4 regions of the Allobosea sp. 01N443 genome follow, and region 3 is predicted to be linked to each of the others. Evidence: predicted binding sites of a transcription regulator. Region 3 holds the regulator's gene; each other region holds the start of a gene.

Region 1 (12,099 bases), on a different contig from region 3:
GCTTCCCGTGCGAGGCGAACAGGAACGGCCTCGGCGCGTCCTGCTATGGCGGTCAAATCCCTAAACCGCGGTGGAAATCACGTCCGCCTCGTCGAGATTCAACCGCCATGCTTAATGACAGGCTGACGATAGGTCAGATTGCCGATGTGCCGCGCGGCCCCCGGAATTCAGGGGGCCTTCTTCGCGGCCACAGCGGTGATCTCGATCGCATATCCCGGCGAAGCGAGCTTCGCTTCCACCGTTGCGCGCGCCGGCGCGCTGCCGCGGGCGACCCATTTGTCCCAGACGGCGTTCATCTCGGCGATCCCAGCAATATCGGTCAGGAAGATCTGAACGCTCAGAATCCGGTCCTTCGCACTACCGGCGGCTTCGAGCGTTTCCTCGAGCAAGGCCAACACCTCCTCGGTCTGCCGCGTCAGCGTCTCCCCTTCGGTCTTCTCCGCGACATGGCCGGCGAGGAAGACAATGCCGTTGAAAATGGCGGCGTCGCACCACCGTTCCGTCAGGCCTATACGTTCGATCGACATGGCTCTGTATCTTCCTGGTTGTTTGAATCGTGACGGCATAGAGCGTCGCGCATGCCAAGCCCCGCCTCGGAGCGCAACTCCACGGCAGACTGGTCCGCATTCTGCGTTGCGCTCCGCATCTTATGGGCGAGCCGGCGCAAGACTCGTCACGGACTGCAAAGGGGTAAGCAACGCCCGACGCACAATCCATGCGCGCGGGCCAATCACGTGCAAGGCACTCTCGCGACCCCGCACGTCCAGGCCTCGACTGGGCAAGAGCTGATCCTATGCAGGCAACGGCGCGAGCTGCGATCAGGCCGAGCGGTCAGACCGGTCCAGTATCCGGCCTCAGGATGTGCGCAGCGCGCGACCGCCCGCTGCGCGATCGCGAGGTCTACTTCATTTCACCGAGATAGGCGGTCGCGTCGATCTCGACGAGACAGTCGGGCGAGCCGAGGCCATTGACGATGCAGGACACGCGATGCGGCGAATCCTCGGCGAAATTGGCGAAATAGACCTCGTTCATCGGCTCCCAATAGGCACGGTCGGTGACATAGACTGTGCACTTGACGACATCCTTCAGGCTGCCGCCCGCCTCCCCCAGGAGAGCGCGGATGTTGTCGATGCATTGCTGCGTCTGACGCCGTGCGTCGCCGACGGCATACTTGCCCTCCCTGTCCATCCCGACGCAGCAGACGAACATGAAGTCCCCGGCGACCGTCGCCTGGGCGAAAGGGAGCCTTCCCTTGAAGACACGGTCGGAAGAGATCGTACGTTTGGGCATCGTGAACCTGTGGGGTGGGAGTTGCGCGGCGGCCGGCCGCTATCGGGCAACAGTCGCGAGGGCTGCACAAGCCAGCAACGGCGCCTGAGCCAAGGCTAACCTATGGTCAGAAGCCCAGCCAGACGGGTCACCCCGTCCAGTCTCAGATTGCTGTGGGAGAACTGGCGTCCCGGAAGGGATTCGAACCCCTGACCTACGGTTTAGGAAACCGTTGCTCTATCCTGCTGAGCTACCGGGACGCACGTGAATGCGTTTAGCATAAAGCGCATGCGGGTGAAGCCTCTTGTTGCAGTCATGCTGAGTCTCATTGCCGCGTCGGGCAAGGCGCTGGCGAACGATTCCTGTCCGGCCGCGGCCGCCGAGACGCCGACGGTTCGTTTGGCTGGCACCGACACCAGCGGCGATCTGCTGCTCGACGATGGCCGGCGGATACGCCTCGTCGGACTGGCCCCTCGGCAGGACGACGCGGAGATCGCGCGTTTCGTCGCGGCCCTGGCAGCGTGGCAAGGCCGCGATCTCCGGATCGTCATCCTGGCCGAGCCCGATCGCTGGGGCCGCATCGCGGCGCGCCTGCTGGCCGATCCGGATACCCAGGCCACCGCACCGCTGGACCTGTCGGTCGCCCTCATCCGAAGCGGCGCAGCCTGGCATCTACCCGATTCCGTCAGCAGCCCCTGCGACGCGCTCTTGCGGGCATCTGCCCCGAATGCCACCCCATCCGCGCGACAAACTGGCCCAAAACCAGCCAATCTCGTCGATGGTCACGATATTGCCGCGTTGAAGGTGCACGCCGGTCGCGTCATCGTGCTGGAGGGGCGGATCGCATCGATCGGCGAGCGACCGCAGCGTTCCTATCTGAATTTTTCGCGCCGGCGGGGAGCCGGTGCGTCGGTCGTCGTGTCGAGGAGGCTCTGGCGGGAGATGCGGGAGGTCGGCTGGACCGCCAGGACACTGACGGGTAAACGCGTGTGGGCGCGCGGCGTACTGAGCGGGCCGGATGGATTGTCGCTTGAACTCCCCTCCCGCGCAGCCCTGGAACTGATCGATTAGAACCATGCTGGCCTTTCGCCGACAGACTGTGTCACGCCCCATGGCGCGACTAGGCGCCCTGCTCCTTCCCGCCCTGCTGCTTTCCGGCTGCTTCGGCGACCAGAGCGTCCTGCCCCCCCAACCGGCCGATGGCGAGCTTGCCCCGCGGCTGAGCACGTTCCAGCGCGCGTCGGACCGCGAGCATTTGCGGCTGCTGGCCGCTTTCGGCGGCGAGTACCGCGCGCCAAACGCTCGGGCCCAGCTCAACGAAGTCGTGGCGCGGCTGGTCAAGGCTGGCGAAGGGCAGATCGGCAGCTACGAGATCACCATCCTGAACTCGCCGGCGGTGAACGCGTTTGCCCTGCCGAATGGCCGGCTCTACGTCACGCGCGGGCTGCTGGCGCTCGCCAACGACACCAGCGAGATCGCTTCGGTGCTCGCCCACGAGATCGCTCACGTAACCGCCCATCACGCCGTCGAGCGGGCTGAGGCCGAAGCTGAGTCTGCGCTTGTCACGCAAGTCGTCACACAGGTGCTCAACGATCCGGCTGCTGGCGCCTCCGTTCAGGCCGGCTCCAAGATCTCGCTCGCCCGCTTCTCGCGACAGCAGGAGCTGATTGCCGACCAGATCAGCGTCCGCAACATCGCGCGCGCCGGCTACGACCCCTATGGAGCGGGCCGCTTCCTGGGCGCGCTCGGCCGCAATACCAGCTTCCGCAACAGCGGCCAGGGCCAGAGCGGCAGCGAGAAGCGGCTCGATATTCTCTCCAGCCATCCCTCGACCCCGGAGCGCGTCGCCGCCGTCACGGCGTCCGCCCGCCAGATCGGTGCACCCGGGCTTGGCGAGCGCGATGCGGCCCGCTGGCTCGCTGCGATCGACGGCATCGCCTATGGCGACGACCCGAGCGATGGCGTGGTACGAGGCCGGCGCTATCTCAACAGCACCTTGCGCATCACCTTCGATGCCCCCGACGGGTTCGACCTCGAGGCGGCGCGCGACATGGTCATCGGTGTCAGCGGCAACGGTGCCCAGGCGCTGCGTTTTGATTCGGTCACGCTCAAGCCCGGCCAGACCCTCGAATCCTATGTCGCCTCCGGCTGGATCGACGGGGTCGAGACCGGCCCCGTCGAAAAGCTCGACCTTGAGGGCCAGTCCGCCGTCCTGGCCAGCGGCAAGGGGACCGACTGGACCTTCAGGCTCGCCGCCATCCAGGCAGGCAATCGCGTCTATCGCTTCATCCTGGCGGCCCGCGGCAGCAGCGATCCGGAGCGCCCGATGCGCGCCGTGCTCAGCAGCTTCCGGGTCCTGACTGCAGCGGAAGCACAGGCCACGAAGCCTCTGCAATTGCGGATCGTCAGCGCCTCCGAAGGCGACACGCCTGCAACGCTGGCCGCCCGCATGGCGACACATGAGCGCGCGTTCGACCTCTTCCTGCTGCTGAACGGGCTCGATCGTAACAGCAAGCTGACGCCCGGCCAGCGCTACAAGATCGTCGCCGAATAGGGGCTGCCCGCGCGGGCAGCCCTGGCTTTCCTTGCTACAGCATCAGGCGCCACCGACGGAACCGGCGTGATCGGCTTCTGCAGGCGCCCCCTGCACCGGCAACAACCTTGCCGGCGCCGCTTCCGAACTGACTGGCCGCAAGGTTCTCCATGGGCGCTCGCCCGATCTGGCCCAGGTCCCGTGGGGTCACGCAGATCAAGGTCCGCCTGCTGATCCACCGGACCGCGCGCGATGGGCGGCCCGTCCAGCAGCTGCCGGATCACGAGAAGACGCTCAGGGCCGCCAAGCCAGCCTGGGAGCGCTTAGTCGCCCTTCTCCCGCGCAAAAACCGGAGCCGTCTGGCCAAGAAAAAACCCGGCGGTTGCCCGCCGGGTTGATTGGCATCATGCCGGAGGAATCGCCTCAGGCGGCTTCTTCCTGCAGATCGTCATTGTCGCTTTCGAGATCGGCATCAGCCGGGTCGACCTCGGTGCCCTTGGCCGCACGACGCGGCGACTTGGCGAGCTGGCCCTCGATCTTCTTCAGCGCTTCGGTCTCGGTCACGTCGTCGACGACCGCGATCTCACGGGTCATGCGGTCAACCGCAGCCTCGTAGAGCTGACGCTCGGAATAGGACTGCTCGGGCTGCGCCTCGGAGCGGTAGAGATCGCGGACGACCTCCGCGATGGCGACAAGATCGCCCGAATTGATCTTCGCTTCATATTCCTGGGCGCGGCGCGACCACATGGTGCGCTTGATCCGGGCCCGGCCGGTCAACGTCGTCAGCGCCTTGCTGACGATATCGGTATCGGCAAGCTTGCGCAGGCCGACGCTCACAGCCTTGGCGGTGGGAACACGCAGCGTCATCTTGTCCTTGGCAAAGCTGACGACGAAGAGTTCAAGCTTGAAGCCGGCAACCTCCTGCTCTTCGATCGCCGTGATCTGGCCGACGCCATGGGACGGGTAGACGACGAACTCGCCCGTCTTGAAACCCTGGCGCACAACAGCTTTCTTCGCAGTGGACATGCCGTTACGACTCCTGACGGGACCGCTTGACACGGCCCACGATGACACGTCCCCGGCCGGAATGACCGGAGACACTCTGCCTGATGCGTTGCAATCCCGACCGAGCGGTCACGGACCCGCAGCCTCACGCTCCCTCAGCCGATTGCTACTTGACCACCGAACACGAAAATCACCACGCTCCGGCCTTCTGCCGGAAGCCCTGGTCATCCCGTATCTATGGGGGTGCCCCGTTTATGAATCCTCGCAGGGGCAGGCGGAACCAATTCGACTGCACGAAGAGGTGTATCACAAAAAACACGCCGAATCAAAGGTAAACGCCGATTAACACCGGAACTGCATGTCGCAGCGCCGGTGTGCTCATCGCTCAGCCTCTTCCCCTTGGGTGAAATTCAGTCGCCTTCGCCGGGGTTCGGCGAGAAATGTTCTTCGAGCTTTCCAGCCACGCCATCAAAGTCCTTGGCGTCGGCCGGCGGGTCCTTCTTCTGGGTCAGGTTCGGCCAGCTCGACGCATATTTCGAGTTGAGCTGCAACCAGCTCTCAAGGCCGGGTTCGGTATCGGGCTTGATCGCCTCGGCCGGGCATTCGGGCTCGCAGACACCGCAATCGATGCACTCGTCGGGATGGATGACGAGCATGTTCTCGCCTTCGTAGAAACAGTCGACGGGACAGACCTCGACGCAGTCCATGTACTTGCACTTGATGCAGTTTTCGGTGACCACATAGGTCATGTCGCCAGTCCTTCCCGGTCCATCCTGCCGGATCATAAAGACCCGGAAGGCGGGTATTTCAAGGTCGATATCCGGGCTGCGGCAGAAAGAAAAATCTCTTCCGGCCAGCTCCGGAAGGAAACTCCTCCTGAAGCACCCAAGCCTGCCCAGGCAGGCCTATCGAACCGCTCCCGCGCTCTATCCGCTCGGATCGTCCTCCGCAAGCGGCGCATCGCCGCGCGTGCTCTCCCCCAAGCGCTCATAGAGCAGTTGCGCCTCCTCATAGGGACCGCGCCTGCTGCCCAGGGCGAGCAGGCGCACCACTATGGTCTCATGCACCAGCGCCAGTGTCAGCACGTCGCCGAGCTTGAGCCCAAGCGCTGCATTCCCTGCACGCCGACCATTCACGCGGACATGGCCGTCATCCACCAGACGCACAGCGACCGAGCGCGTCTTGGCGAAACGCGCGAACCAGAGCCACTTGTCGAGACGCTGGCGATCTTCCCGCAAGGACAGCCTTTCCGCTCAGCCCCAGGTCAGTTGAGCCCCATGTCAGGTCTTGCGCCCGCCGCCCTCGAGCTGGGCCTTGAGAGCCGCAAGCTTCGCAAAGGGCGAATCCGGATCAGGCTCGCGCTCGGCCGGACGCGGCTTTGACGCCTGCTGGAAACGCTCGTTGCCGCGCTCCTCGCGGCGTGGGCCACCTGGGCGTCCATCGCGCTTGAAGTCCGGCCGCGGGCCACGCCCCTGCTCGGGGCGGCCATTGCGCTGCGGCCGGCCGCTGCGCTTCTGATCACCCTCGCGCGGCTGCGCATCCTGTCGGGGAGCATCACCTTGAGACGCATTGGCGGCAGCCGGACGGCCACGATCGCCCTGGCGGCGACGCTCGTCGGGCCGGCCGTCACGGTTCGGACGTTCACCACGCCCTGCGCCAGGCTGACGCTCGCCCTGAGCGCCGTCGCGGCGACCGCGCCCGGCATGCTCCGGCCTGCGCCCACCCTGGTGACGATGCGGCCGCCAGACCTCGATTTCCTGCACCTCGGTCGCAGCAACGACATCAACTGCTGCCTCAGGGGCAAGAGCTCCCGCGGCAAGCGTCTCGGAGACAGCTGTCTCGTCGGCAGGCGCCGGCAGAGCAGACATGGCATCGGCTGGCACCGGATGTGCGGCTTGCTCGAGCTCAGTCTCCGCCGCGGTCGGGGCGTCGGCCGTTTCAGGCGCGGCAGCCTCCGAAGAGGCAGCCTCGGCGGTCTCGATGTCAGTAGCGGCCAGAGGCTCGTCGACAATACCGGCGCCGGCCTCATCGGCCACCACCGCCGGATCGGCCTCGTGCCCAGCCGGGACGTCCGTAGTTTCCGCGGTCGGCGCGTCGGCAACCGGAGCGGTAGCCGCGACCGGTGGCTGCGCCCGCGGCACGGTAATCGCCGGTCCCGGACGCTTGGCCGAGACATAGCCGAGGGAGCGCAGGATCGAGGCGAAATCCTCGCCCGCACAACCGACCAGCGAGGTCATGGCACCGGTGACGACAAAACCGTCCTGATCGGCCGCGCCGGTGGGCGGCTGGCCCTGGGTCAGGCCCGGGCGATAGGCGATAGCCGGCCGGATCAGGTCAGCAAGCCGCTCGAGGATATCGACACGCACGGCGCGCTCGCCGCAGACGCGATAGCCGGCAGCACGGTAAAGACCCTTCGGCACCGCCTTGTCGACGGCAAAGGATGTCCGACCCGAGGCTGCTAGATGGGCAATATCGTCGAGGCCCGACGTATCGGGCCCGCCATGCTTCAGCGCCCAGAGCTGGGCAGCCAGCGCACGTGGTGCCGGCTTCAGCAGGGCCGGGACGTAAAGATGAAAGGCTCCGAAGCGGATGCCGAGCTGACGGAGTGCTGCGCGGCCCTCCTGATCCAGCGTCTTCATCTCCTCGCCGACCTTGGCGCGCTCCAGCACGCCCAGCGACTCCCCGGCCTGATAGGCGATGCCGCGCGCGATACCGGTGACATTCTCGGCATTCTCGAGCAGCTGCAACGCACCAAGCAGACGGGCGATGTGATTCTTGAGCCAGAGAGTGAGGCGCGCGTCGACCTGCTCGCGCGCCGGTCCGGTCAGGTGCTCCTCGACCAGCAGGCGCAGGCGCGGCTCCAGAACCTTGTCGCCGGCGACAAGCCGCGCGACCGGCTCACCGATCCAGCGCACCAGCCCGTCATGCGAAAGCACGAAGGCATCATCAGCCGCGAGCACGACACGCGCGGCGCGCGCTTCGATCTCGCTGGCAAGCGCCTTCATCGCGGCCATGTTCAAGGCTTTCGCCTCGGGCCCGCCAGCCTTGGGATCCGCCGTGAAGCGAAATCCCTGAAGCATCCCGACATGCTGTCCCTCGACGAGCACATCGCCCGTCGTGGTGACCTCAGCCTCCAACATTGCATTCTCCCGCAAACGACGCATCAGCACGCTCGTGCGCCGATCGACGAAACGGCTGGCTAGCCGCTCGTGCAAAGCGTCCGACAGCTTGTCCTCTACAAGACGCGCCACCCCCTGCCAATGCTCTGGATCAGGTAACCAGTCAGGACGGTTTGCGACATAGGTCCAAGTTCGGACCTGCGCAATGCGGGCAGACAGCGTGTCGATCTCGCCATCGGTCCGGTCAAGCGCATCGAGTTGGGCGCGATACCAGTCCGGATCGAGCCGTCCGTGGCGCATCAGGCGCAGATACAGCGTGGTGGCGAGATCAGCGTGCTGCATCGGCGCGATCTTGCGATAATCAGGCAGGCCACACACCTCCCAGAGCCGCTCGACTGCTGCACGGCCCTGCGCCAGCGGCCTGACATCGGCATCGCGGGCCAGAACCTCCAGCGTCGTCATGTCCTCTGCGATCAGCGCACGGGTCAGCCCCTGCTCGGTTGGCTGGACGTTCAGGCTGGCGATCAGCCCGTCGACGGAGCGCAGATCGAGATCGGAATTGCGCCATTGCAGCTGCCGCACCGATTCAAAACGATGATTCTCGATCGCCTCGACCAATTCGGCGTCGAAGGGCGGGCAACGCCCGCTCGTGCCAAAGGTGCCGTCGCGCAGATGGCGGCCGGCGCGCCCGGCGACCTGGCCGAACTCCGCGGGGTTCAGCTTGCGGAAATGATGGCCGTCGAATTTCCGGTCCGACGCGAAGGCGATGTGATCGACATCGAGATTGAGCCCCATGCCGATGGCGTCCGTCGCGACGAGATAGTCGACATCGCCCGACTGGTAGATCTCGACCTGGGCGTTGCGCGTGCGCGGCGAGAGCGCGCCGAGCACGACGGCGGCTCCCCCCTTCTGCCGACGGATCAGTTCAGCGATCGCATAAACCTCCTCGACGGAGAAGGCGACGATCGCGCTGCGTCGTGGCAGGCGGGTGATCTTCTTGTCGCCGGCAAATGTGAGCTGCGACAGGCGTGGACGCGTGACGACGTTCACCCCGGGAATGAGCTGCTCGATCAGCGGCTTCATGGTGCCCGCGCCGATCAGCATCGTCTCGGCCCGACCGCGCCGGTTCAGCAGGCGGTCGGTGAAGACGTGACCGCGGTCGAGGTCGGCGGCGAGCTGAATCTCGTCAATCGCGACGAAATCGACGGCGAGATCGCGCGGCATGGCCTCGACGGTGCAGACCCAGAAGCGGGGCCGCTGCGGCTTGATCTTTTCCTCGCCGGTGACCAGCGCCACCGCCTCGGGGCCGACCTTCTCGACCACGCGGCCATAGACCTCGCGCGCCAGCAGGCGCAGCGGCAGGCCGATCATTCCGGTCGGGTGCGCCACCATCCGCTCGATCGCCAGATGCGTCTTGCCGGTATTGGTGGGCCCGAGAACTGCTGTGACACCCTGCGCACGAACCGAGGGCGGAAGAGAGCGTGCTGAAATCAAGACGCGACCGATCGTTTCCTTTGGGCCCTTGCCGGCAGCAGACGCTGGGGAAAGCGTCCTACCTTGGCACAAGCTGGAGCGCCGAAATTAAGCTGCGGAACGAGTCCTGAACGAAGCAAGCCCGAATCGCTGACTCCGGCAGAATCGGGATTCGTTCACGGCCAGATATCGCGGAGACGGCCGCAAGTACCACTATATCTGGAATCGTGACACGAGCTTGATCCACTCATTTTCGCGACCAGCGTAAACGGCCGGGCGCCGACAGTCCTCCGCGCTATTTATGTCGTGCTCACGGCGAAACGAGGGGCCGCCGTGTGATTTCTGCGTGCGCAACGGCGTGGAACCAGCCTGAGCCATCGCCTCAGCGGGCCGTTCGGACGAGACCCGCCTCCCGTCCGACACCTTGGCGATCGGGCGTTTCCCGGAGTGTTGTCAATAATACGTACGTACGTATTCTACCTTCATGAGCAAGCCATCCCTTCGTGAAAATCTCCTCGCCGCTGGCCGCGATCTCCTCTGGAAGAGCGGCTATTCCGCCACCGGCATACGCGAGATCGTCGCTGCAGCCGGAGCGAGCCCTGGCTCATTCACCAATCATTTCGGATCGAAGGAGGAATTCGCCGAGGAAGTGCTCGATCGCTATTTCGCCTATGTCGGCGGCCTCGTCGATGAAGCCCTGGCCGACCGCTCCCTGCCCGCAGCCGCGCGGTTGCGGCGCTATCTGGACGCGATCACGACCAAGCTCGAAACCGCCGATTGGTCGCGCGGATGCATGATCGGCAATTTCAGCGTCGAGACCTCTCCCAATAGCGAACGGTTGCGGCAGCGACTCTCGGAGATCTTCGTCCTTTGGCGAGAGCCCTTTGCGGCATGCATCGCCGAAGGCCAGGCCACTGGCGAGATCGCGACGGATTTCAGCGCCGACGACCTCGCTGATTTCCTGCTCACCGCCTGGCAGGGCGCGATCCTGCGCATGAAGGTCGATCGCAGCCCGGTTCCGCTCGAACGCTTCAAGGCCATCCTTTTCGCAACGCTGTTTGGAAGAAGGGCATCGCCATGACCCAGTCACCTGGATTCGCATCCGAATGGCTGCGCCGGGAGATTCCCGTCCTCGGCTCGACCATGTCCTATGTCGAGGCCGGCTCTGCGGGGCCGACCGTACTCTTCCTGCACGGCAACCCGACCTCCTCCTATATCTGGCGCCATATCATTCCGCACGTCGCGCCGCTGGCGCACTGCATTGCCCCCGACCTGATCGGCTACGGTCAGTCCGGCAAGCCGGACATCGCCTATCGCTTCACCGACCAGGTCCGCTATCTCGACGCCTTCATCGCTGAACTGGGCCTCGGACGGATGGTCATCGTCGCCCAGGACTGGGGCACGGCACTCGCCTTCCACCATGCCTCCTGTAACCCCAGCGACATGATCGGCCTGGCCTTCATGGAATTCATCCAGCCCTTTGCAAGCTGGGATGCATTCCATCAGCGGCCGCAGGCGCGTGAGCTGTTCAGGGCGTTCCGGACGCCGGGACAGGGCGAGAAGCTGATTCTCGAGGACAATGTCTTTATCGAGAGGGTCCTGCCCGCTGCCGTCCTGCGGGCCTTGAGCGATGAAGAGCTGGATGCCTATCGAGCGCCGTTTCCAACGCCCGAATCGCGCAGGCCGATCCTCCGACTGCCCAACGAGCTCCCCATTGCGGGCGCCCCGGCCGATGTCCATGCCATCAGCGAGCGCGACCACGCAGCATTACGTGCGTCCACCTATCCGAAGCTGTTGTTCTGCGGCGATCCCGGGGCGCTGATCTCTCCGGCCGAGGCGGATAGGTTCGCGGCGGGACTGCATGATTGCCGCCTGATCAATCTCGGCCCCGGCGCGCATTACCTGCAGGAGGATCACCCCGGTGCAATCGGGACGGCGCTCCGTGACTGGCTGGGTGAGATTACTGCAACGACGAAAGCGAGTGAACGCGCTGCGGCTTAGTTCTGCCGCGCGGCCGTGGTGGTGGTCGGATCGACCCTGAAGCTCGAGGCCTCGATGACCGCCGTCCCGATCATGGTCTTCACCGAGATGCGGATCGGCACCATCACATTGGTGCCGTTGACGGGGGCGAGCCAGGTGTTGATCTCGCGATTCTCGGTCATGAACTTGGTGCTCGGCCGCAGGGCGCGATGCCCTGCGATCGGCACATACCGCGCCTGGCAGATCGTGACCGGGCCGCTATAGCCTTCGAGCTTCACCTGCCGCGAACCGGAATAGCTCAGCTTGATGTCATAGCGCGCAGCGCCGTCGAAGATTGGCAGCGTCCGGTTGCAGGCGGCACCATTCCCGCCCTTGCCCTCCACGGGCATCAGGAAGGCGCTGATCGGATCGACCACATTGCGCTTGTGGCTCTCGTTGAGCGGCACGCGATCGGGCTTGTCGTCGATCGGCGGCGCAATATCCACGGCCTGCACCGTGCCGCCGTCGAGCGCCATGCGCACAGTGCGGCTCTCGCTTGAGTTCGCCGACGAAACCGCGAAGGTCGCAGGCGACAGGCGCCCGCCATGAAGATTGCCGGTTGCGGCACCTGAGCCGCGTCCGCCCGTGAAGCTGCCGACCAGGCCCGTCATCTTGGCGACGATATCGAGCTTGTAGCTGCTGCCGTCGATGCCGCCGCTGAGATGGGCGGTGCCGAGCGTC
Region 2 (3,165 bases), on a different contig from region 3:
GTCATGCAGCCGAACCCCGGCCGCATCTTCGATGAATTCGACAATCCTCTCGCCCGTCCGCGCGACAGGCTCTCTCCAGCCTTCGAGGCGAGCAAGCGCGAGGTCCTGCGCACTCTCGATCGCTCCCTCGCGAACGGAGAGCCGCATCAGCACAAGGCCGCCGAGACCGCAGGCATGTGGTGGTGAGGCGCGAGACGCCCATGCCGGGTTGGGGCTGGCCCCGCGTCGGCGACAGGCTTATCACGGCGGCACATCGCCGCTCGTCTGAAGAAGGTTGAGAACCATGGACGTCACCGCGCTTCGCGCCCTCCAGGCTCCGCTCAAGGACAAATACCGCGAGGCGCCCGACGCCGCGGTGATCACGCTGAAGGCCCGTGGCGAACTCGACGACCAGCATATCGCCTGCAAGGTCGAGACCGGCCGCGCGATCGCCCTGGCCGGGCTGCACCCGGCGACCGGCGGAACCGGTGCCGAGCTCTGCTCCGGCGACATGCTGCTTGAGGCGCTGGTCGCCTGCGCCGGCGTCACGCTGAAGGCGGTCGCGACCGCCCTTGAAATCGAACTGAAGAAGGGAACTGTCAGGGCCGAGGGCGATCTCGATTTCCGCGGCACGCTCGGCGTCGTCAAGGATGCGCCCGTCGGCTTCAAGGCGATCCGCCTGTCCTTCGATGTCGAGAGCGACGCCCCACAGGACAAGCTCGACACTCTGCTCAAGCTGACCGAGCGCTACTGCGTCGTCTTCCAGACGCTGAACGTCAAGCCGGAGCTTTCGGCCGTGCTCAACCGCGGCTGATCACTCGGCGGCCTTCAGCTCGAGCCCCTTGGCGAAGGGTAGCGACGGCTCGCTCTTCGCCGGCTCATCGAATTCGAGCGCGCCGATCTTGTCGCCGCGGCTGGTGATCTTGCCGGCCGAGGTGCGGATGCCGGCGACATCCTCCTGCGCCTGGCGAAAATGCTGGTCGAGCTTCTCGGCCCGCTCGCCGAGCCGGCGGACATCGGTCAGGAGCCTGCCAACCTCGGTCTGGATGACGCGAGCCTCCTCGCGCATGCGGGCATCGCGAATGAGCGACTGCATCAGCTGGATCGCCAGGGCGAGCAGGGACGGCGACACGACCATGACGCGGGAGCGATGGGCCTTCTGGATCACGTCGTCGAAATGCTCGTGCAGGTCGGCATAGATCGATTCGGACGGCACGAAGAGCAGGGCCATGTCCTGCGTTTCGCCGGGCACGAAATAGCGCTCGGCGATATCCTTGACGTGCTGGCCGACATCGCCGCGCACGCGCACGCCCGCTGCCTTCTTTGCCTCCTCGCCACGCGCTTCGCGCAGCATGGTGAAGCTCTCCAGCGGGAATTTGGCGTCGATGACGAGGCCGCGCCCGTCTCCTGGCAGGGTGACGAGGCAGTCCGGCCGGTTGCGGTTCGAGAGCGTCGGCTGGAACGAGAAGAAGGCGGCGGGCAGCCCGTCGCGGATGATCGCCTCCATCCGGCCCTGGCCATAGGCGCCACGTGCCTGCTTGTTGGAGAGCACGTCCTTGAGGGTCACCACTTCGCTGGTCAGGTCGGTCAGGTTCTTCTGGGCAGCGTCGATGACCGCAAGCCGTTCCTGCAGCTTGCCGAGGCTCTCCGTGGTCTGCTTGACGTTCTGCTCGAGCCCGGAGCCGACCTGCTGGCGCAGGCCGTCCATCCGCTCGGCGACGAGGCGGGCAAGGTCGGCCTGCCGCGTCGAGAGAATCTCGGCCATCGTCTGCATCCGGCCCGTCATCTCGGCTTGCATGCGGTTCATCTCGGCGACCTTGTCGTCCATCTCGCGGGCGCGTTCGGCAGCGATGACGGCCTCGATCGCTCGCCCGCGCGAACTGCGCCAGAGCGACAACGCGACGAGCACAAGCAGAAACAGGCTGCTACCGGCGAAGGCAAGGGCGGCCTCGCTCCAGGTGACCGGCCGCTCGAGCAGCGTGAAGGCAATTCCGTTCATGACGGCAGATTAGCCGATTCGCGTGCGCATGCCGAACGAAAGCGGAACGGTTTGACCACCCGCCAACAAGTGCTTATGTCCGCGGCGTCAGCAAGAAAAACCGGTTCGAGCGCCCTATGGCTATTCGCCCTCTCGTCATCCTGCCCGATTCAGTCCTGCGCCAGGTCTCGAAACCTGTCGAGGCCGTCACGCCCGAGATCAAGGCGCTCGCCGCCGACATGCTCGAGACCATGTATGACGCACCCGGCATCGGCCTGGCAGCGATCCAGATCGGCGTGCCGCTGCGCCTGCTGACGATCGACCTCGCCAAGCCGGAGGAGGAGAAGGCGCCGATGACCTTCATCAATCCGGAAATCACCTGGTCTTCCAAGGAGCTGAACATCCATGAGGAAGGCTGCCTTTCGATCCCCGAATATTACGAGGAGGTCGAGCGTCCGGCGCGGGTGAAGGTTCGCTATCTCGATCTCGACGGCAAGGTGCAGGACATCGAGGCGGACGGCCTGCTCGCCACCTGCCTTCAGCACGAGATCGACCATCTCAATGGCGTGCTCTTCATCGATCACCTGTCGCGGCTGAAGCGCGAGCGTGTCACCAAGCGTTTCGCCAAGGCGGCGCGTCGCGACAGCGCGGCCTGAATGATCCGTATCGATCAGAAAGCGGCGCTGTTCGCATGAGTTTGCGCGTCATCTTCATGGGCACACCGGATTTCGCCGTGCCGACCCTGACCGAGATCATCGGCCAGGGCCACGAGGTTGTGAGTTGCTACACCCGCGCCCCGGCGCAGGCCGGTCGTGGTCTCGATCTGAAGCCGTCCCCGGTGCATCGCGCCGCCGAGCGCTTCGGCATTCCGGTGTTCACGCCGAAGACGTTGAAGACCGACGAAGCTGCCGAGGTGATCGCCTCGCATCAGGCCGACGTCGCGGTCGTCGTCGCCTATGGCATGATCCTGCCGCAGGCGATCCTTGATCTGCCGGAACTGGGCTGCCTCAACCTGCACGCGTCGCTTCTCCCGCGCTGGCGCGGCGCTGCCCCGATCCAGCGGGCCATCATGGCGGGCGATGCCGAGAGTGGCATCTGCGTCATGAAGATGGAGGCGGGGCTGGATACCGGCCCGGTCGGCATGGTCGAGAAGCTTGCGATCGGCCCCGATATGACGGCCGGCGAACTGCATGATCGGCTGGCTTCGC
Region 3 (3,978 bases):
GCTTATTGCATCTTCTCGGGAGCCGAGGTCGCGACGGTGCGCTCGCTGATCATGACATTGGTCATGCTCGGTGCGATTCTCGTCGATCGCCCGGCGCTCAGCATGCGCAATCTGGCTCTCGCTGCGATGATCGTTCTGCTGCGCGAGCCTGACGCGCTGCTTGGTCCAAGCTTCCAGATGTCCTTTGGCGCTGTCGCGGCGCTGATCGCCTTTGCCGAGCGCTGGGAGGATCGCGGCCACTCCGAGGCGCCGGCGAACCTGCCTTGGCCGCTACGGCCGATCTGGATCGCGGTGGTCGGGCTCACGGTCACGACCGTGCTGGCGACGGTCGCAACCGCACCGTTCGGTGCCTATCACTTCCAGACCTTCAACCCCTTCGGTCTGCTCGGCAATGCGCTCGCCTTGCCCTTCGTTTCCCTGATCGTCATGCCTGCCGCTGTCTTCGGCGTGCTCGCCTATCCCTTCGGCCTGGATTGGCCGGCTTGGGCGCTCATGGGAGTCGCTTCGGACTATGTGCTGCAATCCGCGCGCTGGGTTGCGGGATTCGACCACTCCGCGGTGATCATTCCTGCATTCGGGGCCGCGGCGCTCGCATGCTTTGCCGCCGCGCTTCTCTGGATCACGCTCTGGACGACACCGCTGCGCTTCCTGGCCGTCGCCCCCCTGATCGCGGGACTGCTCGTGGCAGCGAAGCCCGACAGGCCCGACATCCTGATCGAACGCGATGGTTCCGGGATCCTGGTCCGCGGGGGCGATGGTCGCATGATCCTGGCGGGGCAACCGAGCCGCTTCGTGCTGCAGCAATGGCTGAACGCAGATGGCGATAATCGCCGGACTGACGACAACAGCCTGCGGGAAGGCGCGACCTGCGACACGTTGGGTTGTGTCGTCCGCAGCAAGGATGGACGAAGCGTTGCCTTTGCACGTGATCGCCTGGCCATCGTCGAGGACTGTCGGCGCGCCGATCTCGTCATCACGCCGATTCCYTGGAACGCTCCGTGCGCAGCACGACTGATCGACCGCAGGGCATTGTCGCGCGATGGCGCGACCGCCCTTGTCGGCAACAAGGGCGGCTGGCGCGCCCATCTATCAGAGCAGGATGGTGTCGATCGTCCCTGGAGCCGCAAGCGGGAGCGGCCTGCAAGCACGCCGGCTTTGCCGCTGGCGGCTGTCGAAGAACACGAGCCGCTTCAGTAGCGCCGCATCAGGTTGACCAGGCGGCCCTGAATCTTGACGCGGTCCGGTCCCAGCACCCTTGTCTCATAGGCGGGATTGGCAGCCTCGAGCGCGATCGAGGAGCCGCGCTTGCGCAGTCGCTTCAGCGTTGCTTCCTCGTCATCGATCAGAGCCACGARGATATCCCCGGTATTGGCCGTGTCCTGACGCTTGATCACCACCGTATCGCCGTCGAGAATGCCGGCTTCCACCATCGAGTCGCCGCGAACCTCGAGGGCAAAATGTTCACCGGGGCCAAGCATGTCGGCAGGCAGTGCCACGGTATGGCTGCGGCTCTGGATGGCGGAAATCGGTGTACCGGCGGCAATCCGCCCCATGACCGGAATCGCAACCGTGGAGCGCACATCTTCGTCCGGGGGCGGTGCGATCGGCCGGACCTTGCCAAGCCCCCCTTGGACGACGGAGGGGCTGAACCGTCCGCGCGTCGCCTGAGGGCCGCCGGCCCCTTCGGGCAGCTTTATGATCTCCAGCGCTCGGGCTCGATTGGGAAGGCGGCGAATGAACCCGCGCTCCTCCAGCGCCATGATCAGGCGATGGATACCGGACTTGGAGCGCAGATCGAGCGCGTCCTTCATCTCGTCGAAGGAGGGGGGCACCCCTGTCTCGCGCAGGCGTTCCTGGATGAAACGAAGCAGTTCGAACTGTTTGCGTGTCAGCATGGTTCCCGCCGGCGCTCTTTGTATGGAATCGAAACAAAGCACGAACACCATACAGGTTCGCGTTGTGTTCCGCAAGCGCGCTCAGCGTAGGCGGATGATCCGGCAGTTGTCGCCTTTGTTTGCCGGCGCAGCAAACGATTCGCGAATGAGTAGCGCGTCGGCGCGGGCAAGAGTGGCCAGCATCGATGAATCCTGCTTGGCGAAGGGCGTTGCCAGCCATCCTTCCGGAGTGAGCGTCAGTTCCGACCTCATATAGTCCCGCCGCTCATCATTTGCCYGCAAATTTCTTCCGACGATTGCAGGCTCACTCAGATCGCGCTCCGGTTCCGGTACGCCCAGGAGGGTCCTGAGCAGGGGCACGACGAAGAGATGCCCGCAGACGATGGACGAGACGGGGTTTCCGGGTAGGCCGAGCGCGACCATGCGGCCGAGGCGGCCCATCATCATCGGCTTGCCCGGCCGCATGGCGATCTTCCAGAAGCCGAGCGCCATGCCTTGACCGATCAACGCTGCCTGGACGAGATCGTGCTCACCTACCGAGGCTCCTCCGAGGGTGATCAGCACATCGGCATCGGCCTTCCGTGCCTGGCCAATCTTGTCGGCGAGATCGGCATGATCATCGCGGGCAATCCCGAGATCGAGCGCCGTGCCGCCGGCCTGCTCGACCAGCGCGGCGAGCGCAAAACTGTTGGACGCGACGATCTGGTCGGGTCCAACCGGCTCGCCGGGCTGGACCAGTTCGTCGCCGGTCGCGAGGATCGCGACCAGTGGCTTGCGACGCACCGTGAGCATGGGGTGGCCCATGGCTGCCGCGAGGCCGAGGCTCGCACTGTCGAGCCGGCTGCCGGCGAGAAGCAACACCTCGCCCTCGCAGAAGTCCAATCCTGCCTGACGAACGAACTTGCCGCGCTCGGCGCCCTCGCGCACGCGGATCGTCGCAGTGCCGACGCCGTCCGCATTCTCCTGAATCAGGATCGTATCGGCGCCCTCCGGAATCGGAGCACCGGTGAAGATGCGAACAGCCTCATTGGAGCGGACCATCCCTGAGAAGGAACGACCGGCAGCCGATTCGCCGATGACACGCAATTCATTTGCCGGCGCAATATCATCTGCGCGAACGGCGTATCCGTCCATTGCGGAGTTGGCAAAGGGGGGCTGGGTCCGAAGCGCCTGCAGGTCGGCGGCGAGCACGCGCCCTACGCAATGTGCGAGTGGCAGGGTTTCTGATGGTGTCGGTGCCGGAACGCTGTCGATCAGCGCCTTCAGGGCGACGGGGACGGGCGTGAGGCTCATCGCGCAGTTTCCGGGAGATCGAAAGTGCCGGATTTTCCACCTGACTTGTGGACGAGCCTGATGCCTTCGATCCGCATCGCCCGGTCGACCGCCTTGACCATGTCGTAAACTGTGAGGCAGGCGACGCCGACAGCGGTCAACGCCTCCATCTCGACGCCGGTCTGTCCCTTCATCTTGACCTCAGCGCTCACGCGCACCCCGGGCAATGTCTCGTCCAGGGTGAGGTCGACGCTGATCTTGCTGATCAGCAGGGGGTGACAGAGCGGGATCAGTTCATGCGTGCGCTTAGCGGCCATGATTCCAGCCAGGCGCGCCGTGCCAAGTACGTCGCCTTTCTTGGCGTCGCCATCGCGCACGATCGCCAGAGTCCCGGGCTGCATGACGACACAGCCCTCGGCGACAGCGATGCGCGAGGTCTCCTCCTTGTCGCCGACATCGACCATATGGGCCTGGCCGCTGGCGTCGAGATGGCTGAGCTTGCTCATGCTGCGCTGCGCGCAGAACCGGTCAGGAGATCACGGGTGGCAGCGGCGACATCGTCCTGCCGCATCAGGCTCTCGCCGACGAGGAAGGTGTTGACGCCGGCGCGCTGCAACCGTGCGATGTCGGCATGGCTGAAGATGCCGCTCTCGCCAACGATGATGCGGTCCGCGGGGACGCGCGGAGCAAGTCTCTCGGTGACGGCGAGATCGACGGCAAAGCTGCGAAGGTCGCGATTGTTGATGCCGAGCAGGGGGCTGTCGAGCTCGAGGGCACGATCGAGCTCGGCTTCGTTGTGAACCTCGACCAG
Region 4 (8,434 bases), on a different contig from region 3:
GCCGCGCACGATATTGGTCTCGACCACCACGTCGGACGCGCCGCCGATCATCACCAGATGCTCGACATTGTCGCGCCGGATCAGCACGAGCTGGCGCTGCCGGTCGAGGTCATGGATATCGACCACCCCGAGGCGCGGTTGCCGGGCGCGGCCACCGCCCTGCCCTCCTATCCTGAGTCGCCCGCCGGTGATGCGCCGCAGCAGGAAGGCGAAGAGCGCCACCAGAATCAGGACGATAGCGAATGCAATGATCCAGCGGAGGCCGGTCGAGAGTTCGAAGCCAAACAACGTCTGCAAGGTTTGCCTCATGTGCGACGGCGACAGCCCTTGGCGGACCGCAATTCCACCCAAGGTTCAACACGTTGGCTATAGCATAACGCCCGCAATTTCGGGAAACAGGGTTAGCACTTGGTTAATTTGGTTCACCGGATTCGTGAATCTTAACGCGAAATTAACCAAGCACCCGGCAATATTTTCCCAGTGGATCGACTGTCAGGACGGAATCGCTCCGCGGCTCCGATCACGGCCATCCCCTGAGAAAACGGGACAAACTCCATGTCTGGCAATGCCTTAGGCGCTGGCGGAAACCTGATGCAGGCGTTGAAGACGCGTATGCACTGGCACCAGTCCCGGCAAAAAGTGCTGTCCGAGAATGTCGCCAACGCCGACAGCCCCGGATTCCGCCCGATGGATCTCAAGGCGCCGGCCATCGGCACGGCTTCGTCCGGCGTCTCGCTGGCCCAGACCTCTGCCGGCCATATGGGCCCCTCCGGACAGCGCAATGGATTCGATACCGCCAAGGCACCCCGCTTCGAGGTCACTCCCAACGGCAACGGCGTCAATCTCGAGGACGAGATGATGAAGGTGGCCCAGAACCAGTCCGACTATCAGCTCGCCGCCTCGCTCTACAGCAAGGGCCTCGGACTGATGAAGATCGCGATCGGTAAGGGCCGCTAAGGCAGCGGACGCAGGAGCAGCAGCCTCATGGATCTTCTCAAGAGCATCGCGGTGGCGACATCGGGCCTGCGCAGCCAGTCCGGCCGCATGCGGATCATCGCCGAGAACCTGGCCAACGCCGATTCGGGACCGGATCGCGCCGGCGTCGATCCCTACCGCCGCAAGATTCCGACGTTCCAGCGGCGGGTCGACCGTGAGCTCGAAGCCCAGGTCGTCGATCTCGGCCGCGTCCAGCGTGACCAAAGCGCCTTCCGGACGAAATTCGAGCCCGGCAACCCCGCAGCCGACGCCACCGGCAATGTCAGCATGCCGAACGTGAACTCGCTGGTCGAGACCATGGACATGCGCGAGGCACAGCGCAGCTACGAGGCCAATCTCAACCTGATCTCCTCCACGCGCCGGATGATCCAGCGCACCATCGACATCCTGCGCGTCTGATCGGCGCCAGCGGAACGGAACCTCGCACCATGGCCACATCCAGCTTCGCCGCCGGCGCTTACGCCTCGACGCAGGGTCTCGGCGCCGGCAACCTGATGCGCAAGCCGCTCGGTGCGGCCGCCGGCGCCAGCGCGGGCATGCCGGATTTCTCCTCGCTGATCGGCAAGGCGCTGGAAGCAACCGCCGATGCCGGCCGCAAGAGCGACATCCAGACCGCAAGCGTGGCCGCCGGCCGCTCCGATATCGTCGATGTCGTCACGGCCGTCGCGGAAAGCGAGGCCGCGATCGAAACGCTGGTTGCGGTTCGCGACCGCGTGATTGCAGCGTATGAGGAAATCATGCGGATGCCGGTCTGATTCCCGGCTCGATCAGGACGCAAACCATGACCTCAGGCGCCATCCTCGACGTCGCGCGCGACGGCATCGTCGTCTTCCTCAAGGCCGGCGGCCCGCTGATGATGGTCGCGCTCGGGGTCGGCCTCGCCGTCTCGCTCGTCCAGGCCCTGACGCAGATTCAGGAGCAGACCCTGATCTTCGTCCCCAAGATCGTTGCGGTCTTTGCCGCCATGATGCTGTTTCTGCCGTTCATGGGCGATGCGCTTGCAGGCTATATGGGGCGGGTCGCCGTCCGAATCGCCACGGGCGAATGAACCTTACGCTGCCGCGACCGGCTCTGGGGCTGCCGCAGTGGCGTCCCGAGTGGCGCAGGGGCCCAGCCGGCACGATGCAGATCGCGATCCTGCCCGAGATCGGCGCGCTCTTCGTGCTCGTCTTCGCGCGTGTCGGCACCCTCGTGATGCTGATGCCCGGCATCGGCGAACGCTTCATCTTCTCACGCGCGCGTCTGTCGCTGGCCTTCTTCATCGCATTGATGATCGTCCCCATGGCGCGCACGATCATCACCCCGCCCGGCGACATGCCTGCGCTGGTCGGCCTTCTCATCAGCGAACTCCTGATCGGACTGACCATCGGGCTCAGCGTGCGCCTTGTGATGGCCTGCCTGCAGAGCGCCGGCGCGATCGTGGCCCAGACCATGGGCCTGGGTTTCGCGATGACGGTCGATCCGACCGGAGGCATGCAGAACCCGTCGATCGGCAACTTTCTGACGATGCTCGGCATCACGCTGATCCTGGTCACCGACCTCCATCACGTCGCCATCGCGGCGATTCATGAAAGCTATCGGCTCCTGCCGCCTGGCGGCTTTCCGGATGTCGGAGACATGATGACCCTGGCGATCCGTGCGGCGACGCAGGGCTTCGCCCTCGCCGTTCAGATTTCCGCGCCCTTCATCGTCTTCGGTCTGCTCTTCAATCTCGGGCTCGGCGTGCTGGCGCGGATGATGCCGCAGCTTCAGGTCTTCTTCCTCGCCGTGCCGGCCTCGATCCTCGGCGGCATGCTCGTGCTGCTCGCCGTCGTCGGCGTGATGATGGGCGTCTTCCTCGAGGATCTCGGCAACTTCCTTCGCCAGTTCACCGGCAACTGAGGAGCGGCGATGTCAGAGGACGCCGACAACGAGGACAGGACAGAAGACCCGACCCAGCGAAAGCTGGACCAGGCGATCGAGAAGGGCGACATCGCCCGCTCGCAGGAGATCGGCACCTTCTTCGTCCTTTGCGGTTTCACACTGGCGCTGCTGGTCGGAGCCGGCTGGTCGGCGAGCAGTGCGGCGCTTTCCCTGCGCTCCTTCCTGATGAACGCGCATCAGGTGCCTTCCAGCGGCGAGGCCTTCTTCAACGTCACCAAGCAGGGCGTGATGACGGGCTTCATGGCGCTCGGCCTGCCCTTCGCCTTCATCCTCTGCGCCGGGCTTGCCGGTGCGCTGATCCAGCACAAGCCGCTCTGGACCTTCGAGCCGCTGATGCCGAAATTCAGCCGGATCTCGCTGATGGCTGGGGCCAAGCGGATCTTTGGCAAGGAGGCCTGGGTCAATTTCGCCAAGGGCCTCGCCAAGATCCTGCTGATCGGCACCGCCGTCGGCCTGACGCTCTGGAAGGAGCACGACCGGCTCGAGAGCTTCGCGCAGATGAGTGTCGCCGCGATGCTGCCGGCGACGCTGTCGCTGACGATCAAGCTGATGGCGAGCGTGCTCGCGCTCTTTGCAGTGATCGCGATCGGCGACTTCGTCTATCAGCGCTTCAGCTGGTACCAGCGTCAGCGCATGACCAAGCAGGAGCTCAAGGAGGAGTTCAAGAACTCCGAAGGTAATCCCGAGGTCAAGGCGAAGCTGCGGCAGATCCGCGCGCAGCGGGTCAGGAAACGCATGATGGCCGCGGTGCCCAAGGCGACCGTGATCATCACCAACCCGACCCACTTCGCCGTCGCGCTGCAATACGAGCAGGGCATGGGCGCCCCGCTCTGCCTCGCCAAGGGCGTCGACGCGCTTGCCCTGAAGATCCGCGAGGTCGCGGGGGAGCATCGCGTGCCGATCGTCGAGAACCCGCCGCTGGCCCGCGCGCTCTATGCGACGGTCGATATCGACGAAGAAATTCCTGTCGAACACTATCAGGCCGTCGCCGAAGTCATCGGTTACGTCTTGCGCCTGAAGGGTAGGCGCGCCTAACTCGCAATCTGCGCGACCTGCGCGCTAAGCCCCTCGCTGGCGGCGAGGAGGCGTGAAACGGGACGGACCAGCCGCATGAGCGGAACCACGGCGACAACCGCGATCGATCGCTCCGACAAGCCAGGCCGTATCGGCCTGATCCTGCTTGTCGCCGGCTTGCTCGTCGGAGCCGCGATCGCGCTCGGCTTCATCGCCAATGAATGGGCGCAGCCGCTGATCCTGGGCCTGCTGGCCCTGCTTTCAGTGATCGGTGTCTTCGGCCTCTTTGCCTTTTCTATTGGCCTTGTTCAATTTTCGGGCCGCGCAGCGCGCAATGACCTGACCAAAGCCATCGTCGACAGCGCCGATGACGGCGTCGTCGTCACCGAGGGCGAGAACCGCATCGTCTACGCCAACGAAACCTATCTGGCGCTCGCCGGAGCCCGCGGAGCCAGCGACATCAAGCCGGTCGAACGCCTGTTTACCGGCCGCCCGGAGGTCTCGGAAGCGATCTACCGTTTGGCGACCGCCGCGCGCGAAGGCCGCCGGCTGGCGGAGGAAGTCCGGCTCGAGCCCGCCCTCAACGGTCGCGACACGGTCGGTTGGTATCGAATCCGGGTATCCCCCGTGCGCCGCGAGGGCAAGGCCGCCATGCTCTGGAGCGTCTCGGACGTGACGCCCGAGCGTGAGCGTCAGGAGAACGCCTTCCAGGAACTCCAGCACGCGATCGACTATCTCGATCACGCACCGGCCGGCTTCCTCTCGATCGACGCCGATGGCGAAGTGCCCTATCTCAATGCCACGCTCTCGGGCTGGCTCGACTATGACCTCGCCCGCTTCGGCTCGGGCGGACTGCATCTCGACGACATCGCAACCTCGAACGCGGCTGCCCTGATCCAGGCCATTCGCGGGCAGCCCGGCGATGTCCGCGTCGAGGTCCTCGATGTCGATCTGCGCCGGCGCAATGGCACGACCCTGCCGGTCAGGCTGCATCATCAGGTTGCCTTCGGCAGCGACAGCCGCGCTGGCCCCTCACGCACGCTCGTGCTCAACCGGACGACCGGCGAAGCCGGGTCCGACGGGCGCAGCGATGCCGAAGTGCGCTTTGCCCGCTTCTTCCACTCGACACCGATGGCGATCGCGACTGTCGACCGCAACGGCGCGATCCTGCGCTCCAACGCCGCCTTCACCCGGCTGACGCAGCAGGGCCGCCAGCCCGCGACAATCCAGGATCTCGTCGCGCCCGGCAGCCTCGACGAGGCGCTCGCAGCGACCATGGCCGGCAGCAGCGACATCGCCCCGCTCGATGCCAATCTCTCGGGCGAGGACGGACGTTCGGCCAAACTCTATCTCTCTCCGGTCGCAGCGACCGAGGACAGCGATGGTGAGCGCGCCATCGTCTATGCGCTGGAGACCACCTCCGAGCGCAAGCTCAAGGACAATATCGACCAGGCCCAGAAGATGCAGGCTGTCGGCCAGCTCGCCGGCGGCATCGCGCACGATTTCAACAACGTGCTGCAGGTCATCATCAACGCGTCCGAGTTCCTGCTCGCCAGCCACAAGCCGACCGACCCGTCCTTCCCGGACATCATGCAGATCAAGCAGAACGCCTACCGGGCGGCCTCGCTGGTCCGGCAGCTGCTCGCCTTCTCGCGCCGCCAGACGCTGCGCCCGCAGGTGCTCGAGCTCGGCGACGTGCTCTCCGATCTCTCGTTGATGCTGAAGCGCGTCGTCGCCGACAAGGTCTCGCTCGACATTCGCCAGGGCCGCGACCTCTGGTCGGTCAAGGCCGATCTCGGTCAGCTCGAACAGGTCATCGTCAATCTCGCGGTCAATGCGCGCGATGCCATGCAGGACGGCGGCAAGCTGCAGGTCCGCACGCGCAACGTCGCAGCGGAAGAATGCGCCGGGTTCGGCCATCAGGCCCTGCCCACCGCGGACTATGTCATGCTCGAAGTCGAAGACAGCGGCACCGGCATCCCGGCCGAACATCTCGACAAGATCTTCGAGCCCTTCTTCACCACCAAGGAGGTCGGCAAGGGCACGGGGCTCGGCCTTTCCATGGTCTATGGCATCGTCAAGCAGACCGGTGGCTTCGTCTTCGTCGATTCGACCCTCGGCAAGGGCACGACCTTCCGCATCTTCCTGCCTCGTCACGTGCCGACGGAAGAGGAGATCGCCGCCGACAACGCTGCCAAGGAAGCGCCCAAGAAGGTCGCAGCCGATCATACCGGCGCCGGCGTCATCCTGCTGGTCGAAGACGAGGACGCGGTGCGTGCGCTCAATGCCCGCATGCTGATCTCGCGCGGCTATACCGTGCACGAAGCGGCCTCGGGCGTGGAGGCGCTCGATATCTTCCTCAAGCATGACGGCAAGATCGACCTCGTCGTCTCCGACGTGGTCATGCCCGAGATGGACGGCCCGACCCTGCTTGGCGAGCTACGTCAGCGCAACCCGGCCACCAAGGTCGTCTTCGTCTCCGGCTACGCGGAGGAGGCCTTCCGCAAGAACCTGCCGGAAGGCGAGCAGTTCCACTTCCTGCCCAAGCCTTTCACGATGAAGCAGCTGGTCGAGACAGTGAAGGCCGCGATGAGCTGAGGCGCGAGGCCGCGCAGGTAGCGAGGCGCGGCGTCCACGAACGATGCGGGCAGCGCGATGTCGGACGGGAACTCACGCAGATACCTGATCCTGCTTCTCGCCCAAACCCTGTGTGCGATCGTCGTGCTCGCCAATGTGCGGGGCATTTTCCTCCTGCTGATCGACAATATCGGAACGATCATGACTGCCACTCGCGGCAGCGCGTTGCAGACCGCGCTCGCGGTCCTGATCGGCCAGGCCTGCTACTGGTGGCGCCTGCGTCATGTGACCATCCCCGCCACCTATGGCGGCCTGGTGATCGGCCACTTCGTCTCCTTCGCAGCCCGGATCGGCTTCATCTTCGGCGGCGCTCTGTTCTCGCTCTATTATCTCCGGCACGTCCCGGAGCTCGATCTTGGCTATCTCGATCTGAGCTGGCGCGGGGCGCTCCTCATCGCCGTCATCTTCGCGCTCTACTGCTACACCCTGGAGCTGGAGCGGCTCGGCAACGCGATGCAGATCCGGGCCATGCAAGCGAAGGGCGACAGCCGGGCTTGAACAGCTCTGCAGGGAGGCGATGAATGAGAACAAAAAAAGAACTTGAAGACAGGAACAAACCGTGACCATATTTGCTCACGGCGCACATTGAGAAGTGATCGCGCCCCTGCCATAAGGAGCGCACGTTGTGAATCAGGCAAATCTCCGGCTCGTGGAAGGCTCTTCGATGGACAAGGCTAAGGCGCTCGATGCGGCGCTCTCGCAGATCGAACGGGCTTTCGGCAAGGGCTCGATCATGCGCCTGGGCAAGAACCAGCAGGCGATCGAGATCGAGACCATCTCGACCGGCTCGCTCGGGCTCGATATCGCGCTCGGCGTCGGCGGCCTCCCCAGGGGCCGCGTCATCGAAATCTACGGACCAGAATCCTCCGGCAAGACCACGCTTGCGCTCCACACCATTGCCGAAGCCCAGAAGAAGGGCGGCGTTTGCGCCTTCGTCGATGCCGAGCACGCACTCGATCCGGTCTATGCCCGCAAGCTCGGCGTCAATCTCGACGACCTCCTGATCTCGCAGCCCGATACCGGCGAGCAGGCGCTCGAGATCACCGACACCCTGGTTCGCTCCGGCGCCATCGACGTGCTGGTGGTCGACTCCGTTGCGGCCCTCACGCCCCGCGCCGAGATCGAAGGCGAGATGGGCGATGTCCAGCCCGGCCTCCAGGCGCGCCTGATGAGCCAGGCCTTGCGCAAGCTCACCGCGTCGATCTCGCGCTCGAACTGCATGGTCATCTTCATCAACCAGATCCGCATGAAGATCGGCGTGATGTATGGCTCGCCCGAGACCACGACCGGCGGCAACGCCCTGAAATTCTACGCCTCCGTGCGCCTCGACATTCGCCGCGTCTCGACGCTGAAAGAGCGCGACGAGGCCACCGGCAACCAGGTCCGCGTCAAGGTCGTCAAGAACAAGGTGGCGCCGCCCTTCAAGCAGGTCGAGTTCGACATCATGTTCGGCGAGGGCATCTCGAAGGTTGGCGAACTGATCGACCTCGGCGTCAAGGCCGGGATGGTCGAGAAGGCCGGAGCCTGGTTCTCCTTCGACAGCCAGCGCCTCGGCCAGGGCCGCGAGAACGCCAAATCCTTCCTCAAGGCCAATCCGGACGTTGCGGCGCGCATCGAGGCCACGATCCGGCAGAATTCAGGCCTCGTTGCCGATCGCATCCTCGATGAGGCGACACCGACCGACGATGATCTCGACGAGGGCGACGCCTGAGCCTTATCTCCGCGCCAGCGGCAGGGTATTTTTGGCGGGCGGCCCTTCGGGGCCGCCCGTTTCTTTTATGCGCCAAGGCCTTGTCACGGGAATTCTGGACAGGTGCAAAGCCGCTGACTAGAACCGATCCCAACCAGCAGGCCCGCCCGGCCA

The links. The regulator LexA, encoded in region 3, represses DNA repair genes until DNA is damaged. The targets are predictions, from matches to a motif close to TGTTCNNNNTGTGTTCNG.
Region 1: the regulator LexA is predicted to act here: its motif matches at 9,516-9,533, upstream of AC1DRP_RS10310 (helicase-related protein).
Region 2: the regulator LexA is predicted to act here: its motif matches at 2,010-2,027, upstream of AC1DRP_RS03550 (DNA recombination protein RmuC).
Region 4: the regulator LexA is predicted to act here: its motif matches at 7,094-7,111, upstream of recA (recombinase RecA).

The regions. Positions count from the first base shown of each region.
Region 1 is NZ_JBFTRC010000028.1:18,106-30,204, reverse strand. It holds gene AC1DRP_RS10350 (RidA family protein) at 168-527, opposite strand; gene AC1DRP_RS10345 (RidA family protein) at 901-1,290, opposite strand; tRNA gene AC1DRP_RS10340 (tRNA-Arg) at 1,453-1,529, opposite strand; gene AC1DRP_RS10335 (hypothetical protein) at 1,558-2,340, shown strand; gene AC1DRP_RS10330 (M48 family metalloprotease) at 2,381-3,823, shown strand; gene AC1DRP_RS10325 (CarD family transcriptional regulator) at 4,226-4,828, opposite strand; gene fdxA (ferredoxin FdxA) at 5,218-5,556, opposite strand; gene AC1DRP_RS10315 (RNA-binding S4 domain-containing protein) at 5,734-6,045, opposite strand; gene AC1DRP_RS10310 (helicase-related protein) at 6,088-9,417, opposite strand; gene AC1DRP_RS10305 (TetR/AcrR family transcriptional regulator) at 9,884-10,480, shown strand; gene AC1DRP_RS10300 (haloalkane dehalogenase) at 10,477-11,400, shown strand; gene AC1DRP_RS10295 (DUF3108 domain-containing protein) at 11,397-12,099, opposite strand, start outside.
Region 2 is NZ_JBFTRC010000006.1:83,008-86,172, reverse strand. It holds gene AC1DRP_RS03560 (ABC transporter ATP-binding protein) at 1-186, shown strand, start outside; gene AC1DRP_RS03555 (OsmC family protein) at 284-793, shown strand; gene AC1DRP_RS03550 (DNA recombination protein RmuC) at 794-1,978, opposite strand; gene AC1DRP_RS03545 (peptide deformylase) at 2,095-2,613, shown strand; gene fmt (methionyl-tRNA formyltransferase) at 2,649-3,165, shown strand, end outside.
Region 3 is NZ_JBFTRC010000152.1:63-4,040, reverse strand. It holds gene AC1DRP_RS27095 (ComEC/Rec2 family competence protein) at 1-1,197, shown strand, start outside; gene lexA (transcriptional repressor LexA) at 1,191-1,895, opposite strand; gene AC1DRP_RS27085 (molybdopterin molybdotransferase MoeA) at 1,977-3,188, opposite strand; gene moaC (cyclic pyranopterin monophosphate synthase MoaC) at 3,185-3,673, opposite strand; partial or broken gene AC1DRP_RS27075 (indole-3-glycerol phosphate synthase TrpC) at 3,670-3,978, opposite strand, start outside.
Region 4 is NZ_JBFTRC010000068.1:38,610-47,043, reverse strand. It holds gene AC1DRP_RS17875 (hypothetical protein) at 1-297, opposite strand, end outside; gene flgB (flagellar basal body rod protein FlgB) at 556-957, shown strand; gene flgC (flagellar basal body rod protein FlgC) at 985-1,395, shown strand; gene fliE (flagellar hook-basal body complex protein FliE) at 1,425-1,751, shown strand; gene fliQ (flagellar biosynthesis protein FliQ) at 1,778-2,044, shown strand; gene fliR (flagellar biosynthetic protein FliR) at 2,119-2,877, shown strand; gene flhB (flagellar biosynthesis protein FlhB) at 2,887-3,954, shown strand; gene cckA (cell cycle histidine kinase CckA) at 4,030-6,531, shown strand; gene AC1DRP_RS17835 (hypothetical protein) at 6,589-7,068, shown strand; gene recA (recombinase RecA) at 7,235-8,281, shown strand.